DNA from 2 places in the Dorea acetigenes genome. Region 1 is predicted to be linked to the other one. Evidence: a T-box and tRNA genes for the amino acid it is inferred to sense, from the RefSeq annotation. Region 1 holds a T-box; the other holds one or more tRNA genes.
What was found. A T-box is a leader RNA that pairs with one kind of tRNA and senses whether it is charged. The one in region 1 lies ahead of proS (proline--tRNA ligase), so its partner is inferred to be a tRNA-Pro.
Positions count from the first base shown of each region.

Region 2: it has a tRNA-Pro gene. The T-box ahead of proS (proline--tRNA ligase) is inferred to sense a tRNA for this amino acid. The anticodon was not compared.

Region 1 is NZ_JAOQJU010000037.1:15,749-23,156, reverse strand. It holds gene proS (proline--tRNA ligase) at 126-1,565, opposite strand; T-box leader at 1,655-1,867, opposite strand; gene OCV99_RS16700 (polysaccharide deacetylase family protein) at 1,945-2,901, opposite strand; gene OCV99_RS16695 (calcium/sodium antiporter) at 2,915-3,874, opposite strand; gene OCV99_RS16690 (RluA family pseudouridine synthase) at 3,965-4,735, shown strand; gene OCV99_RS16685 (hypothetical protein) at 4,776-5,126, opposite strand; gene OCV99_RS16680 (hypothetical protein) at 5,147-5,776, opposite strand; gene OCV99_RS16675 (hypothetical protein) at 5,821-6,321, opposite strand; gene OCV99_RS16670 (InlB B-repeat-containing protein) at 6,350-7,408, opposite strand, start outside.
Region 2 is NZ_JAOQJU010000034.1:12,170-19,577, reverse strand. It holds gene OCV99_RS16315 (MerR family transcriptional regulator) at 1-279, opposite strand, end outside; gene OCV99_RS16310 (MATE family efflux transporter) at 377-1,702, shown strand; tRNA gene OCV99_RS16305 (tRNA-Gln) at 1,860-1,931, shown strand; tRNA gene OCV99_RS16300 (tRNA-Pro) at 1,987-2,060, shown strand; gene OCV99_RS16295 (energy-coupled thiamine transporter ThiT) at 2,141-2,806, shown strand; gene OCV99_RS16290 (TetR/AcrR family transcriptional regulator C-terminal domain-containing protein) at 2,859-3,419, shown strand; gene fucO (lactaldehyde reductase) at 3,518-4,663, shown strand; gene OCV99_RS16280 (TetR/AcrR family transcriptional regulator) at 4,684-5,211, opposite strand; gene glgB (1,4-alpha-glucan branching protein GlgB) at 5,404-7,200, shown strand; gene OCV99_RS16270 (CapA family protein) at 7,232-7,408, opposite strand, start outside.

The DNA of each region.
Region 1 (7,408 bases):
TTAAAAGGAGAACCGGACGCATCCGACTCTCCCAAGTACACTCCTTAGAGACGCACCGCTATTCACAACTTAACAAAGTCCACATCTCATAGGAATGTCTCTTCTTTACATGTCAGGGATATCTTTTAGTAAGATTTACCCCAGTATGCCATATGCTTTGCAGGTTTTCCGCACCAGATACATTTGTCTGAAATCATCTCTTCATCTTCAATCAGACATCTGGTTGCCGCGCCGCCGGTTACGTATTTCACTTCGCCTTCGCATTCCGGATCGCCGCACCAGCAAGCCTTTACAAATCCGCGGTTTGCCTTAAACTTCTCTATCATCTCGTCCATTGTTACAGCAGTGTCAATATGGCTGTTTAAGAATGCTTCTGCCTTCTTATACATATCCTGCTGAATTGTCTCTAAGATGTCGCGCAGCTTTCCTGCAATCTCATCCAGAGATACCACAATCTTCTCACGGGTATCACGGCGTACAACAATTACCTGGTTCTTCTCAATATCCTTTGGTCCAATCTCGATACGGGTAGGAATTCCGAGAATCTCCTGCTCAGAGAATTTCCATCCCGGACTCTTATCAGAATCATCGATTTTCACTCTGTAGCCTGCTTTCTTCAGTTCTTCTAACAGCGCATAAGCTCTGTCAAGCACGCCTTCTTTGTGCTGTGCTACCGGAATGACACGGCACTCTACCGGAGCAACATGCGGAGGCAGTACCAGACCGTCGTCATCACCGTGAACCATAATCAATCCGCCGATACTTCTGGTGGACCATCCCCATGAAGTCTCATAACAGCTGTGAGGCTGATTATTCTTATCTATATATTTAATATCAAATGCATCCGGGAATCCACTTCCGAAGAAATGGCTGGTTGCAGACTGCAGTGCTTTACCGTCATGCATCAGCGCTTCAATCGTGTAGGTATCCTGTGCACCTGCAAACTTCTCATGCTCTGCCTTCCTTCCTGATACGAACGGCATTGCCAGCGTCTCTCTGTAACAGTCTTCATATACATGCCACATCTGGATAGTTCTTTCTTCTGCTTCCTCGTAAGTTGCATGCAACGTATGTCCCTCCTGCCACAAGAATTCTCTGGAGCGGAGGAACGGCCTCGTCGTCTTCTCCCAACGGAGCACAGAATTCCACTGATTCCATACCTTCGGCAGATCCCGGTATGACCGTACGGTCTTAGACCACAAATCACAGAACAAGGTTTCTGATGTAGGGCGGATGCATAATCTTTCCTGCAGTCTTTCCATACCGCCGTGCGTTACCCATGCTACTTCCGGGGCAAATCCCTCAACGTGATCCGCTTCTTTCTCCAGAAGGCTTTCCGGAATCAGCGTCGGAAGATATACGTTCTCTACACCTGTTTCTTTAAACCGTCTGTCAAGATCCGCCTGAATCAGCTCCCAGATTGCATAACCATTCGGCAGGTAGTTCAAACATCCTTTTACGCTTGAGTAATCACATAACTCAGCTTCACGGACAACATCCGTGTACCACTGTGCAAAATTTTCATCACGAGGTGTGATATTTTTGACTAATTTTTCCTTTGCCATGTCTCTTTTCTCCTTTTCATTCCTGCGGAGCCCTTGCTCCACTTAATTCTGATGCGGGAAACAAAAAACGCCAGGCCTTTCGCTTCCCTCAAAGGGACCGAAAAGCTCGGCGGTACCACCCTAATTAACTGCGGCCCTTCCGCAGTCCTCTCTCATCACCATTAACGCTAATGTCACGCTGTGCTTTCGCACAGAGGCTCCAAGGTAGGTTCACTGCGCTTCTAATCAAAAATCTTTCAGCCAATGGATTCTCTCTCTGTAGGACTTCCGCTGCAATTACTATTCCTCTTCACTGCCACTCCGTCTTCTGCAACTATCATTGCCGACGGATTATTCAATTAAGGAAATTCTAATAAAATTACCGGCATTTGTCAAGAGGTTATTTCCCGATTTCATCCATTTGGCGTTCTATGTCTTCCTTCTGCCGTTCCAGTTCTTCCTTCTTCTGCAGATATTCCTGTTCAATTGCCCCTTTATCATTTTCCAATTGCTGCCTGTATTCCCCCGCTCCCGCAATATCCATTACCTGAAGACCACTTTCTTCCTGGTATTGTTTAAAATAACTCAGCATTGACCGGAACATTTTTTCATTATACATCTCATCTTCCTGCTGCCAGCCCACCGTATAAACAATGTTTGCCTTATTTTTCACGGCGTCATCCAGCCGGTACTTCGGCGTCTCTCCCTGCAGCCCGACCGCAGCCGGATGCCAGATTCCTCCTTCACCTGCGGCTGTATCCATTTCTCCGGCCTCCCCGTGATGCACCGCAGCCGCGAATCCATGGGCAAGCAAAATTTCGTCATATTCTTTAAGATATGTTTCGGACGGGAAATACATCACGCTGCTGCCGGGGACTCCCGTCTCCTGCATCTTTAGCGCTAATGCGCCCAGCCACGTGTACATATCATCGCCGCTCCACACAATACAAGTACTCCAGCCTGCCTGAATCAGCTCCTGGAACTGCTCCAGGCTCATATTTCCTTCTGTCCCCGGGAACTGCTGCTCTGACACTGCCAGAACGCCGGTATATCCATACTCTTCCATAATAGGGTACGCTTCTTCATATACCCGGGCATCCGGATGTGTAAAGAGCACTTCCGCCGTTCCTGTTCCTTCCATTTTAAGGGAATACTCCTCTTCCAGGTCGTCTATTTCCTGCTGAATCCGGTTCCACTCCACATCCAGCGGGCGAAGCAGCTTCTCCGCTTCTTCTCTTCCTGCAGCCTGCTCCTGCTGCGTCTGATAATCTCTCCATGTAAAAACCCCCAGGCATACGGCTCCTGCCAGACACACAATTCCTGCCACAGCTCCTGCTATTATTTTTAATTTACTCACACACTCATCCACCTTATCGAATCAAAATATATACAAAGAACATCAAATACACCAACAGGAAAAGTGCCCCTTCGCTCCTGCGTATCTCCCGCTTACTAATTGCCGCTATGTACACAACCAGGCTGGCAATAATCAAAATAAATGTATCATATACTGCCGTTACATCCAGTGTAATCGGTGTAATCACCGCAGACACGCCCAGAATCAGCAGAATATTGAAAATATTCGATCCCACAACATTGCCTACCGCAAGATCATTTTCTCCTTTTCCCGCCGCAACCATCGAAGTTACCAGTTCCGGCAGCGAAGTTCCCAACGCAACAATAGTAAGCCCGATAAAAGTCTGGCTCAGTCCAAACGCCGCCGCAATGTCGGACGCGCTGTCCACTACCAAATCTCCTCCCAGTGCAATTCCGGCAATACCTCCGACAATATACACCCCGCTTCTTAACGGACTCATTACTTTATAGTCTTCGTCCTGCACCTCCTTTCTGGAAGCCAGCGCAGACTTGACCGTCGCATACAAAAAAATGGCAAATAAAATGAGAAACAAAAGTCCTCCCAGTTTACCCAGAGAGAAGGATTCCGTCCCTTTGATAACCTTTGTAACGGAAAAATCAGAAACCAGAAGCAGAAGGATTACCGTGATAAATATGGAAAACGGAAACTCCTTCTTAAGCAGCGACCATTTTGCGTGTACCGGATTCACCAGCGCACAGCATCCCAGCACTACCAGAAGATTAAATATATTGGAACCCAGCACATTGCTGACCGCCAAATCGTTATTTCCATTCAGCGCCGCCGTCACACTGACAGACAATTCCGGCATACTCGTCCCGAATGCCACTACCGTAAGCCCAATCACGATGGACGGCACTTTCAATATCTTTGCCACACTGGAGCTTCCATCCACAAAAAAATCTGCTCCTTTCACCAAAAGCACAAATCCTAAAACTAACAACAGATAACTCATTCTTATGATTCCTCTTTCCCTGATTGACATTTATTCAAATACTATGTTTAAATAATAATTGTGTAAGGAAAATAAGTCAAGGAGAACCCCATGAAAACAGACCTTTTAAGCATTTTATACGAAGATAACGACATAATTGTATGTAGGAAGCCGCATGGTCTTCCCGTGCAGACCAGACGGGCCGCCGACCCTGATATGGAAACGCTGATTAAAAACCATATTGCCGCGAACGCTGCAGGGATTCCTTCTTCGAGAGAGCCGTCTTCCAGGCAGCCGTACCTTGCTGTCATCCACCGTCTGGACCAGCCGGTAGCAGGTATCCTCGTCTTCGCCAAGACTCCTGCCGCTGCCCGTGAACTGAACCGTCAGCTTCAAAACGGAGGCTTCGGCAAATATTATCTGGCAGAAACAGAAGGCACACCTCCGGTTCCTGAGGGCACCTTAGAAGATTATCTGGTAAAAGACGGACGCACCAATACTTCCCGCATCTGTGACAAGGAAACGCCCGGCGCCAAACCGGCAAGGCTTCACTACCGCACCATTTCCCCCGAGAGCGCAGGCGCACTCACGGATACCGGTATCCCCGCAAAGGAAAACAGCGCCCACACATTTCTGGAAATTCATCTTGACACAGGGCGGCATCACCAGATCCGTGTCCAGCTCGCCCACATGGGATGTCCGATTGTCGGCGACACCAAATATAATCCTTCAGCGCCGGATGCCGGGAACAGCAGTGCTTCCGGCGGCATCCGCCGGGAACGATCCGGACAGCAGGATAAGCAGGAGCTAATGCTTTGTGCCTACAAGCTTTCCTTCCTCCATCCACGGACGAAAGAAAAAATGTGCTTTGTGCTTCCTTAAAAGGAAGTCCAAAGCACATTCTTCATCACTTTCTTCTTAATCACGGTCTGCTCAACCTTCGGATTCTGTCCGCAATAATCAGCATACTTCCCAGCAAAAGTAGAAAAAGCAAGGTGATTCTTTCATTATAGTCTCCGGTTCGGACACTCTTTTTCAGTCTGTCATCCGTTTTCCCGCCGTCCGGTTCCTCGCCGCCCGGTGGTTCCTCCGGCTCCGGCTCTGTCGGTTCCTCTTCCGCCTCTACCTGTGCTGTCACCACCGTCTGTTCCGTACTCCCGGTCTGCTCATCCCCAGACAACGTCCCGGCACAAACCGGAAGTGGCGCAGACATGATCATAGCTGTTATCATAAGACAGAGGCTGACTGGAAGAACCGCTGCTATCCGCCGCATTTTCCCACCTCTTCTGTTTCTTAGTTATATTCAGCCGCATCAACCACTTTACTATAGAATGTAAGTGTTCCCTGGTAAGTTCCTACCCAGTTATCCAGTTCTCCCGTAATCTGATTCTGATCCAGTTTAAAATCTAAATTAACAGCGTCCTCTGCGTTCTGGAACGCGCCAATCAAAAATCCATTGGCATATTTCGTACTTGCAAGCAAATCGTTGCTATTTGCCAGAATATTATATACCAGATATTGATTATTACTTGCAGCAGCGCCGGTCTGACCGTAAATCCGGAATCCTTCCGTTCCATTTGCCGCATCCTGTACCAGAACTGCCACTCTCTTACTTGCATCCAGATTAGAAACGGATGTTAATTTCACTTTCCCATTCAAAACCAGATTATATTCCCCTTCTCCATTTCGCTTCAGACCGCCAAAGTCCACATATTTGGGAACAGAAACAATATACTCCACAGCTCCCGGATCTGTTTCCGCTACATTCGCAACCACCGTTGTGCTTCCGGACTGCTGGGCATTTGTAACATCCTGGATATCTGAAACATCCCCTCCGCTCACATCTACTGCCATTACCGGCAAAGCATTAGCTGCCAGCAGCGCCGCCGCCAGAAACGGAGCCATTTTTTTCTTCATACTCATATTTTTTCCTCGCTTTCTGATTCATGTTATTACATGTTTTTCATTTATGGTGTAACTGTCAGAGTAAATGCAGAGTCGCTGGCATTCAGCTCGCTGCGTTCCTCATCCATGCTATACCCCTGATAATGTACCAGCGCCTCGTAGGTTCCTGCCTCCAGCGTCTGGTTCAGTTCGATCTGCTCGAACCCGGTTCCGGGTTCAAGCAAACCGGATTCATACAATACAGTTCCATCTTCCAATTGCAGAGTTGCCTGCAGATAGCAGGTGTTCTCCTCCGGGTTTCCGATCCGCAGGCTCAGCGTCGTATCGCCTGCCTTCATCTCAGCGCCGCTGTATCCCGGCACCAGAATATTTTCAGTAATCTCTCTCGGCTCTTCCGTGTCAATGCCATCGTCCCATGCCGAGGCATCTGCATCCACATACGCATTGCCGCCCGTCTCTGGATCCTTTTGCCGGGAAAAGTAAACGGCTGCCGCAATCCCTGCAATCAGAATTACAATTAATAAAACCAAAAGTGTCCAATATCTTTTTTTCTTGTCTTTCATTCTTTCCTCCGCTTACATGAAGCCTATGCTACGAACGTCTTTTTTTATGCCGGATAAACAAAAGAATGATGATTCCTCCGGATACCAGCAGCAGGAAGATCAGCACAGCCGGATTCGCCGTATCGCCTGTCTTTACTGTACTTTTATTATTCTGACTGCTGCCATTCTGGTTATCTGTCGTCTGGCTTCCCGTCTCTCCCTTTACAACGCAGAAGCTTCCCAGCGTATTTGTCTGGACAATTAATTGTTCGCCGTCATTCTGTGTCTTAAGTTCAAGCACATCGCCCTTATCGTTTTGGTGGAAGATACTCAGATCCTTAAGCTTCTCTTTCGTCTCCGGCTTCAACGTAACGGTAAGCTTTCCTTCCCATGTGCTGTAAGTACCGTCCGCATAAACCAGCGATAATTTCCAGCCTTCCAGCAGCTTGCCGGATTTCAGCGCCTCGGCAACACTCTTATATTCCGCATGGTCTGAAGAAAGCTTTTCAAGCTTCAGAGTTGCTCCCGGATGAATCAAGCCGCTGACGCTGATGCCAAGCTTCTCATTTGTCAGAGTCTGCTGTACCACCACTTCTCTCGTAAGCCTTGGATATCCTTCATTTTCACTTGCGCCGTAGACCCAATCCCGCAGGCCAAGCTCCTCTTTCTGTTTTTCAATCGCATGATTCAATGTATCACAGAATTCCTGGGTTTTCATTTCAGCCGTCGTCTTCCGTCCCACGGTCAGCGCCCCGTCTTCCTGATTTGTGCATGCTGCGGTTATATCAGACAAATACCATAAATCCCGGATATTGGTATTGTCGCTGGTTCCGGCAATGCCTCCTGCCGCCGCGCCTGTAACGGCCGCAGCATTGTAACCGTACTGAAGCTTTCCTTCACCGGAATTCTTTCCGGCAATGCCGCCCGCCGTGCTGCCTGCCGCATTCGTTCCTGCCACAGTTCCTACATTATATACATTCAGGATGGTTCCGGTGTTCTCTCCGGCAATTCCACCCGCGCAGGTTCCGGATACGGCCGCGTTGCTGCGGCTGTCCTGAATGACGCCTTCATTGCGTCCGGCAATTCCTCCCACGCAGATTCCCTTTAT
Region 2 (7,408 bases), on a different contig from region 1:
CATTTTTTCTTCAATTACAGTCAGCTCTTCCTGAAGAAGCGCTTCCGTACCTGCCAGACTCCGGTTGTTCAGGTATTCCCGGATGCGTTCCATAGAAAAGCCCAGCTCCCGCAGGTCGCGGATGACATTCAGCCGCCAGATATCATGGATATGGTACATCCGATAATTATTTTCTCCGCGCTTTGGTTTTAAAATTCCCAGTTCTTCATAATAACGAAGAGAATCGGAGCTGATATTGTAGAGACTGGAAATTTCACCGATTCGGTAATAATGTTTCACAAAACTTCCTCCTATAAAAATAATAGTAATCTCTTGACCTTAGTATTATACTAAGGTTTATGCTGTAAATGCAAGAGAGAAAAGGAGAGGTTCTGTCATGATGCTGGAAGGAAATTCTTTAAAAAGAGATTTTATGAAATTTATCATACCGTCTATCGTTGCCCAGTGGGTATTTGCGCTTTATACGATGGTAGACGGAATATTTGTGGCAAGAGGTGTGTCGGAGGTGGCGCTGACCGCTGTAAATATCGTGATGCCCTATATTATGGCGCTGTATGCTGTTTCTATTTTATTTGCGGTAGGAACATCCACGGTTGTAGCGATTAAGCTGGGGGAGAAGGATGGCAGGAAAGCGAATGAGATTTTTACTCAGAATATTGTACTGCTTACCATCTTTTCGGTTGTGATTACGGTGGTGGTAATGCTGAATCTTAAGCCCGTTGCGGCGTTTCTCGGAGCTACGGAAGTGAATATGGAATACGTGCTGGAATACCTGGGAAGCATTGTACCGTTTTCGGGATTATTTATCCTATCCTATTCTTTCGAAACATTGATTAAGACGGATGGATATCCGAAGAGAGCGACTGCAATTGTGACAATTGGTTCTGCGGTAAATGTAATCCTTGATTATTTCATGGTAATGAGATGGCATATGGGAATTGGCGGCGCAGCGCTTGCTACAGGCATTGCCCATGTGCTTTTGATTACACTGTATCTGGTACATTTTTGCGGAAAGAAGGGTACGATTAAATTCTGCAGATTTAAGCCGGATATACCGCTTGTCTGGCGAGAGTTTAAGAATGGCCTGCCTTCCGGAATTACAGAATTGTCTACCGGATTGATTATTTTCTTATTTAACCAGGCGATTCTTAAGTTCTTAAATGAAGATGCGCTGGTAAGCTATACCATTATTTCTTATGTGAATTCAATCGCGATCATGACGATGGTAGGGATTGCGCAGGGTTATCAGCCTTTGATTAGTTATTATTATGGACAGAAGCGGATGGATAAATGCAGAAAGCTTTTCCGCTATGGCATTACGGCAGCAGTGGTGGCGTCTGTTCTATTTACCGGTGGATGCCTGCTGGGAGCAAATGGAATCGTGAAGCTGTTCATTGCGCCGGATATGGGGGATTTATATAAGTATTCCTGCGATGTGCTTCGTATCTTTGCTCTGTCATTTTTGCTTGCCGGTTATAATGTAGTCGTTGGCGGTTATTTTACGGCAGTAGAGAAGCCTGCTGAGGCAACTTGCATTTCTCTTTCGAGAACGATTGTGGCATTGGTTCTCAGCCTGGCAGCACTGACGGCACTTTTTGGCGGAGCGGGTATCTGGTGGAGTCCGCTTATGGCAGAGGGAATAACCTTTATATTGACGATGCTCCTGTTTATAGGATACAGAAAACGAACCTTTAGAAAATAATTTCTGCTTTTTTACCATAAATTTACACTTTTCGGCATTTAAAATTGGTGAGAAAAACCAAAAACAAAAAAAACAAAAAAAGGGGTTGATTTTTGAAAAGTTTTTGGTATAATAATATTTGTTTGCTGGACAACACAGAAGAACGAAAACAAAATGATGCGGAATGGTGTAATTGGCAGCACAGCAGACTCTGACTCTGTTAGTAGGGGTTCAAGTCCCTTTTCCGTAGTTCCTTGGCAGGGGCGCCGGGTGTTGCGGTTATCCAAGATGTCCGGTCAATATAACGGAGTGTGGCTCAGTTTGGTAGAGCGCTACGTTCGGGACGTAGAGGTCGCAGGTTCAAATCCTGTCACTCCGATTTTTACTTATAAATCAAGAGTTTAGTGACTCTTGATTTTTTTGTGATATATTGTTACCATTTTATTGGGAGGCTTTTTTATGTTTGGATTTATGGTTAATGCAGAGGGCGGTCTTACGACAGCCGGTTATGTAGTGTGTGTAATTGTGGGATTGGCAGTTCTTGCGCTGGCGTCTTATTTCGCGGGAAAGAGTTCCGGGAAAAAGAAAATGGGAACGAAACAGTTGGTATTCTGTGCGATGGCGATAGCGCTTGCGTTTCTGACATCTTATATCAGGATTTTTCGGCTGCCGTGGGGCGGAAGCGTAACGCTTTGCAGCATGTTATTTATTGTACTGGTAGCAAATTGGTATGGTGTAAAGACGGGAATGCTGGTTGGACTTGCTTATGGTATTCTTCAGTTTATACAGGAGCCGTACGTGCTGTCCTTTTTCCAGGTATGCTGCGATTATATCCTTGCTTTTGCGGCATTGGGAGTTGCAGGCTTTTTTGCGAAGAGCAAGGGAGGGCTGATAAAAGGATATGTTGTGGCAGTGCTTGCAAGAGGGGCGTTTCATGCCTTGGGCGGATACCTGTACTGGATGTCTTATATGCCGGATAATTTTCCGGCGGCGTTAAAGAGCGTGTATCCGATTGTGTATAATTATAGTTTTCTTCTGGCGGAGGGAATCATTACTCTTATTATTATATCTGTACCATCCGTCGCAAAAGGTCTTGCGCGTGTGAAGCAGTCGGCTGTAGAATAGAAGATAGAGAGTAAGACGGACGGCTTGCGTCATAAAGAGGAGGTTCCGTAAGATGAAGAAACAGGAACTGATGAAATACCGGCTGGCGGATGCAATGAAGCAATGTATGAAGGATACGCCGGTGGAGCGGATTACAGTGAAGGAGATTGCAGATACTTGTGGAACAACAAGGCAGACATTTTATCGGAATTTTCAGGATAAATATGATCTGATTAACTGGTATTTCGATAAAATCCTACTGGAGTCTTTTGAACATATGGGAGAGGGCAGGACAATCTATGAAGGACTGGTGAAGAAGTTTGAATTTATTGATAAGGAAAAAGTGTTTTTCCGTGCAGCCTTTAAATCTGACGAACAGAATTGCCTCAAAGACCATGATTTCTGCCTGATCCTGCAGTTTTATACGGAAAAGATTGAATCGAAGTCAGGGAAGAAGCTGACGGAAAACTTACGTTTCCTCCTGGAAATGTACTGCCAGGGGTCGATTTATATGACGGTGCAGTGGGTGTTAGGCAGGATGGAGCGGACGCCCCGGGAACTGGCGCATTCCCTGGTGGAAGCGATGCCGGCGGGGCTTGCAGAAGTCTTCCGGGAATTAAAACTTATCAGCTAGGTGACACATTTGCCATTTTGTAACTTTTTATTTGGAGACGGAATTGTTAAAATAAAGACAAGTAAAATGTTAATGCCAAAGAAAAGGAGAGAATGAAGATGGCAAACAGAATTATGTTAAACGAAACCTCCTATCATGGAGCGGGAGCAATCAAAGAAATTGCGGCAGAAGCAAAAGCAAGAGCATTTAAGAAAGCGTTTGTATGTTCAGACCCGGATCTGATTAAATTCGGAGTAACGGCGAAGGTTACGGATGTGCTGGATGAAGCGGGGCTGGCATATGAAGTTTATTCTGACATTAAGGCAAATCCTACCATCCAGAATGTACAGAATGGAGTTGCTGCTTTTAAAAAGGCAGAGGCAGATTATATTATCGCTATCGGCGGCGGTTCTTCTATGGATACGGCAAAGGCTGTGGGAATTATTATTGCCAATCCGGAATTTGAGGATGTAAGAAGCCTGGAGGGTACAGCGCCTACAAAGAATCCATGTGTACCGATTATTGCGGTGCCTACGACAGCAGGAACGGCTGCAGAGGTTACGATTAACTATGTCATTACGGACGTGGAAAAGAAGAGAAAATTTGTATGTGTTGACCCGCACGATATGCCGGTTATTGCTGTTGTAGATTCTGATATGATGTCTTCTATGCCGAAGGGGCTGACAGCTTCTACTGGTATGGACGCTTTGACACACGCAATTGAAGGCTATACAACGAAAGCAGCGTGGGAGATGACAGACATGTTCCATCTTAAAGCAATCGAGATTATCGGAAAGTCTTTAAGAGGGGCTGTGGCAAATGAGAAGGAAGGCCGCGAAGGCATGGCTCTTGGACAGTATATTGCAGGTATGGGCTTTTCTAACGTAGGATTGGGAATCGCTCATTCCATGGCGCATACGCTTGGGGCAGTATATGACACGCCGCACGGTGTGGCATGTGCAATGATGCTTCCAATCGTAATGGAATACAATGCAGAATGTACCGGAGAGAAGTACCGGGAAATCGCAAGAGCAATGGGTGTAAAGGGCGTAGATGAGATGTCAGTAGAAGAATACAGAAAAGCGGCTGTAGATGCAGTACAGCAGCTCTCTATTGATGTAGGAATCCCGGCCAAGCTTGAAGCAATCAAAGAAGAAGACCTGCAGTTCCTTGCAGAATCTGCATATGCAGACGCATGCTGCCCGGGCAATCCGAAGGATACTAATGTAGAAGATCTGAAGGAACTGTTCAGAAAATTGATGTAAATGAGATGATTTCAGAGGAGCTATTGGAGCTGGAGCTTCTCGGCAAATCCGGCGATAATCTTCACGGCGGAGTCGGCATCGTCACCGCTGTGTTTTAAAAATGCATGGAAAGAACCCTGGATAAGGAATGTAAGTAATATTTCTTTTTCAAGGTTCTTTTCATATTCCGGATGTTTTTGAAACACGAATTTCCGGATGGTATCTTCCAGCCGGGTAATCATAATTTCCTGACGGCTTCCGGAAAATAGGGTATGAAGCAGTGTGGTCTGCGACAGCATTGCCTCCGTGAGCTCTAAGGTGGCGCGCCCGGGATTGTCACTTAGGGTGTCCAGATGAGGAATGGAGCGTACGATGTTATTAATCAGCTCGGTTTCCAGCGTCTCGGATAAATCATAAATGTCTTTGTAATGCTGATAGAAGGTTGCTTTATTAATAAATGCAAGCTCTGACAGTTCTTTTATCGTGATTTTTTCAATCGGCTTTCTTGAGCGCAATTCAATAAAAGCATTGGTAATATTGATACGGGTACGTTTTACGCGCAGGTCCATAATGTCTCCTTTTTGACTATTTTTTCAATCCGTCAATTATTTTACGGATGTGTAAAATTGATGATGGTACGTAACTTTGATTTTCGGTAAAATCAGTATAGCAAGAAAAACGACGGCAGTCAATTAAGCGAATGCCATTAAAAAAATAATAAGCAGAGCGGTTTTACCGCTGTGGATACGGAGGAAGATAGTATGGATATGTACGGGTTTTACACAGGGAAAATATTTGACGCACATCATTTCCTTGGATGTCGGATAGAGGGAGGCGGCGCCGTGTTTCGTACATTTGCCCCGGCAGCAGTGAGGATTGAAGTGATTGGGGAATTTAATGGATGGAACGGCACGGAGATGTATCGGATTCATGACCGGAATTTCTGGGAATGCAGAATCGCGGATGCTAAGCCGGGGATGATGTATAAGTATAGGATTTATACAAGGGACGGTTCGTGGACAGACCACTGCGACCCTTACGGCTATGGGATGGAGCTCAGACCCGCCAGTGCGTCCATAATCCGGGATTTGAGCGGGTATGCGTTTGCAGACAGAGAATGGATGGAAAAACGCTGTGACTGCAAGGAGAAGCCATTGAATATTTATGAAGTGCATGCGGGTTCCTGGAAGAAGAACCCGGAAGAAGAAAATGGCTGGTACCGATATCAGGAACTGGCGGATATCCTGATTCCTTATCTGAAGGAATATGGATATAATTATGTGGAATTCATGCCCCTTAGCGAGCATCCCTGCGATGAATCCTGGGGATACCAGAACACCGGGTTTTTCAGCCCTACTTCCCGCTATGGGACGGCGCTGGAAGCAAAAGAGATGGTGGATAAGTTTCATCAGAATGGTATTGGGGTGATTCTGGATTTTGTCCCGGTACATTTTGCGGTGGATGGATATGGGCTGGCAAATTATGACGGCACGCCGCTGTATGAATATCCGCATCGGGATGTGGGGGACAGCGAATGGGGAAGCAAGAATTTCATGCATTCCAGAGGGGAAGTGCGAAGTTTCCTGCAGTCTTGTGCTGCTTATTGGATGGAGGAATACCATATTGACGGGCTTAGAATGGACGCTATCAGCCGGATTATTTATTGGCAGGGGGAGCCTGCCCGGGGTGTGAACCGGAATGCAGTGGAATTTCTGCAATATATGAACCGGGGATTGAAGGAGCGGTATCCGGGTATCCTTCTTGCAGCGGAGGATTCTACTTCCTATCCGGGCGTGACGAAGGATGCAGGGGAAGGCGGTCTTGGATTTGATTATAAATGGGATATGGGCTGGATGAATGATACGTTGAATTATTTCCGTTCGGCGCCGGAATACCGGACAGAAGAATATCACAAACTGACATTTTCCATGATGTACTATTATGATGCAAATTACCTGCTGCCTTTATCCCATGATGAGGTGGTACATGGAAAGGCAACGATTCTGCAGAAGATGAATGGAGAATATGACAAGAAATTTCCCCAGGCAAGAGCATTTTATATGTATATGTATGCGCATCCGGGCAAGAAATTGAATTTTATGGGAAATGAATTCGGCCATATGCGGGAATGGGATGAGAAGCGCCAGATGGATTGGGATTTGCTTCAATATCCGATCCACGATGCATTTCATCATTTCATGAAGGATTTAAATCATCTGTATTTGTGTACGCCTGCCCTGTGGGAGAAGGATTATCAGACGGAAGGCTTCCAGTGGCTTGACTGCCATCAGGAAGAGAAATGTATTTATGCTTTTTCAAGAAAAGGCGGCGGACAGATGATGATAGCTGTGTTTAATTTTTCGGATAAAACACAGGGAAAATTTTCTTTGGAGGTTCCGGATGGTACATACCAGGTTGTTTTAAATAGTGAAGAAGAATGTTACGGAGGAAGCGTGAAGGAGAAGGAAACGTGGATAATAGAAGGAAATAGACTTGAGATAGATATTCCGGCATTCTGCGGTATCTATATTGGTTGTAAGCCGGAGTCGGATGAATAAAAAGATTGTGCCTTGGTATGCATCGCTACCCCTATTTCAGGGGCAGCGCCTGCTGTACTTTATTAACGCCTTCGCCGATAATGGCGTTGGTTCTAGCCAGAGATTCCTGAGCATCTGCGGCAACACTAAGTCCGGTCATCTCTTCCAGCTTGTCCGGTTCATTTAGCGGAAGGATATAGTATTCAGCTCCATTATTGTTGGTGAGCGA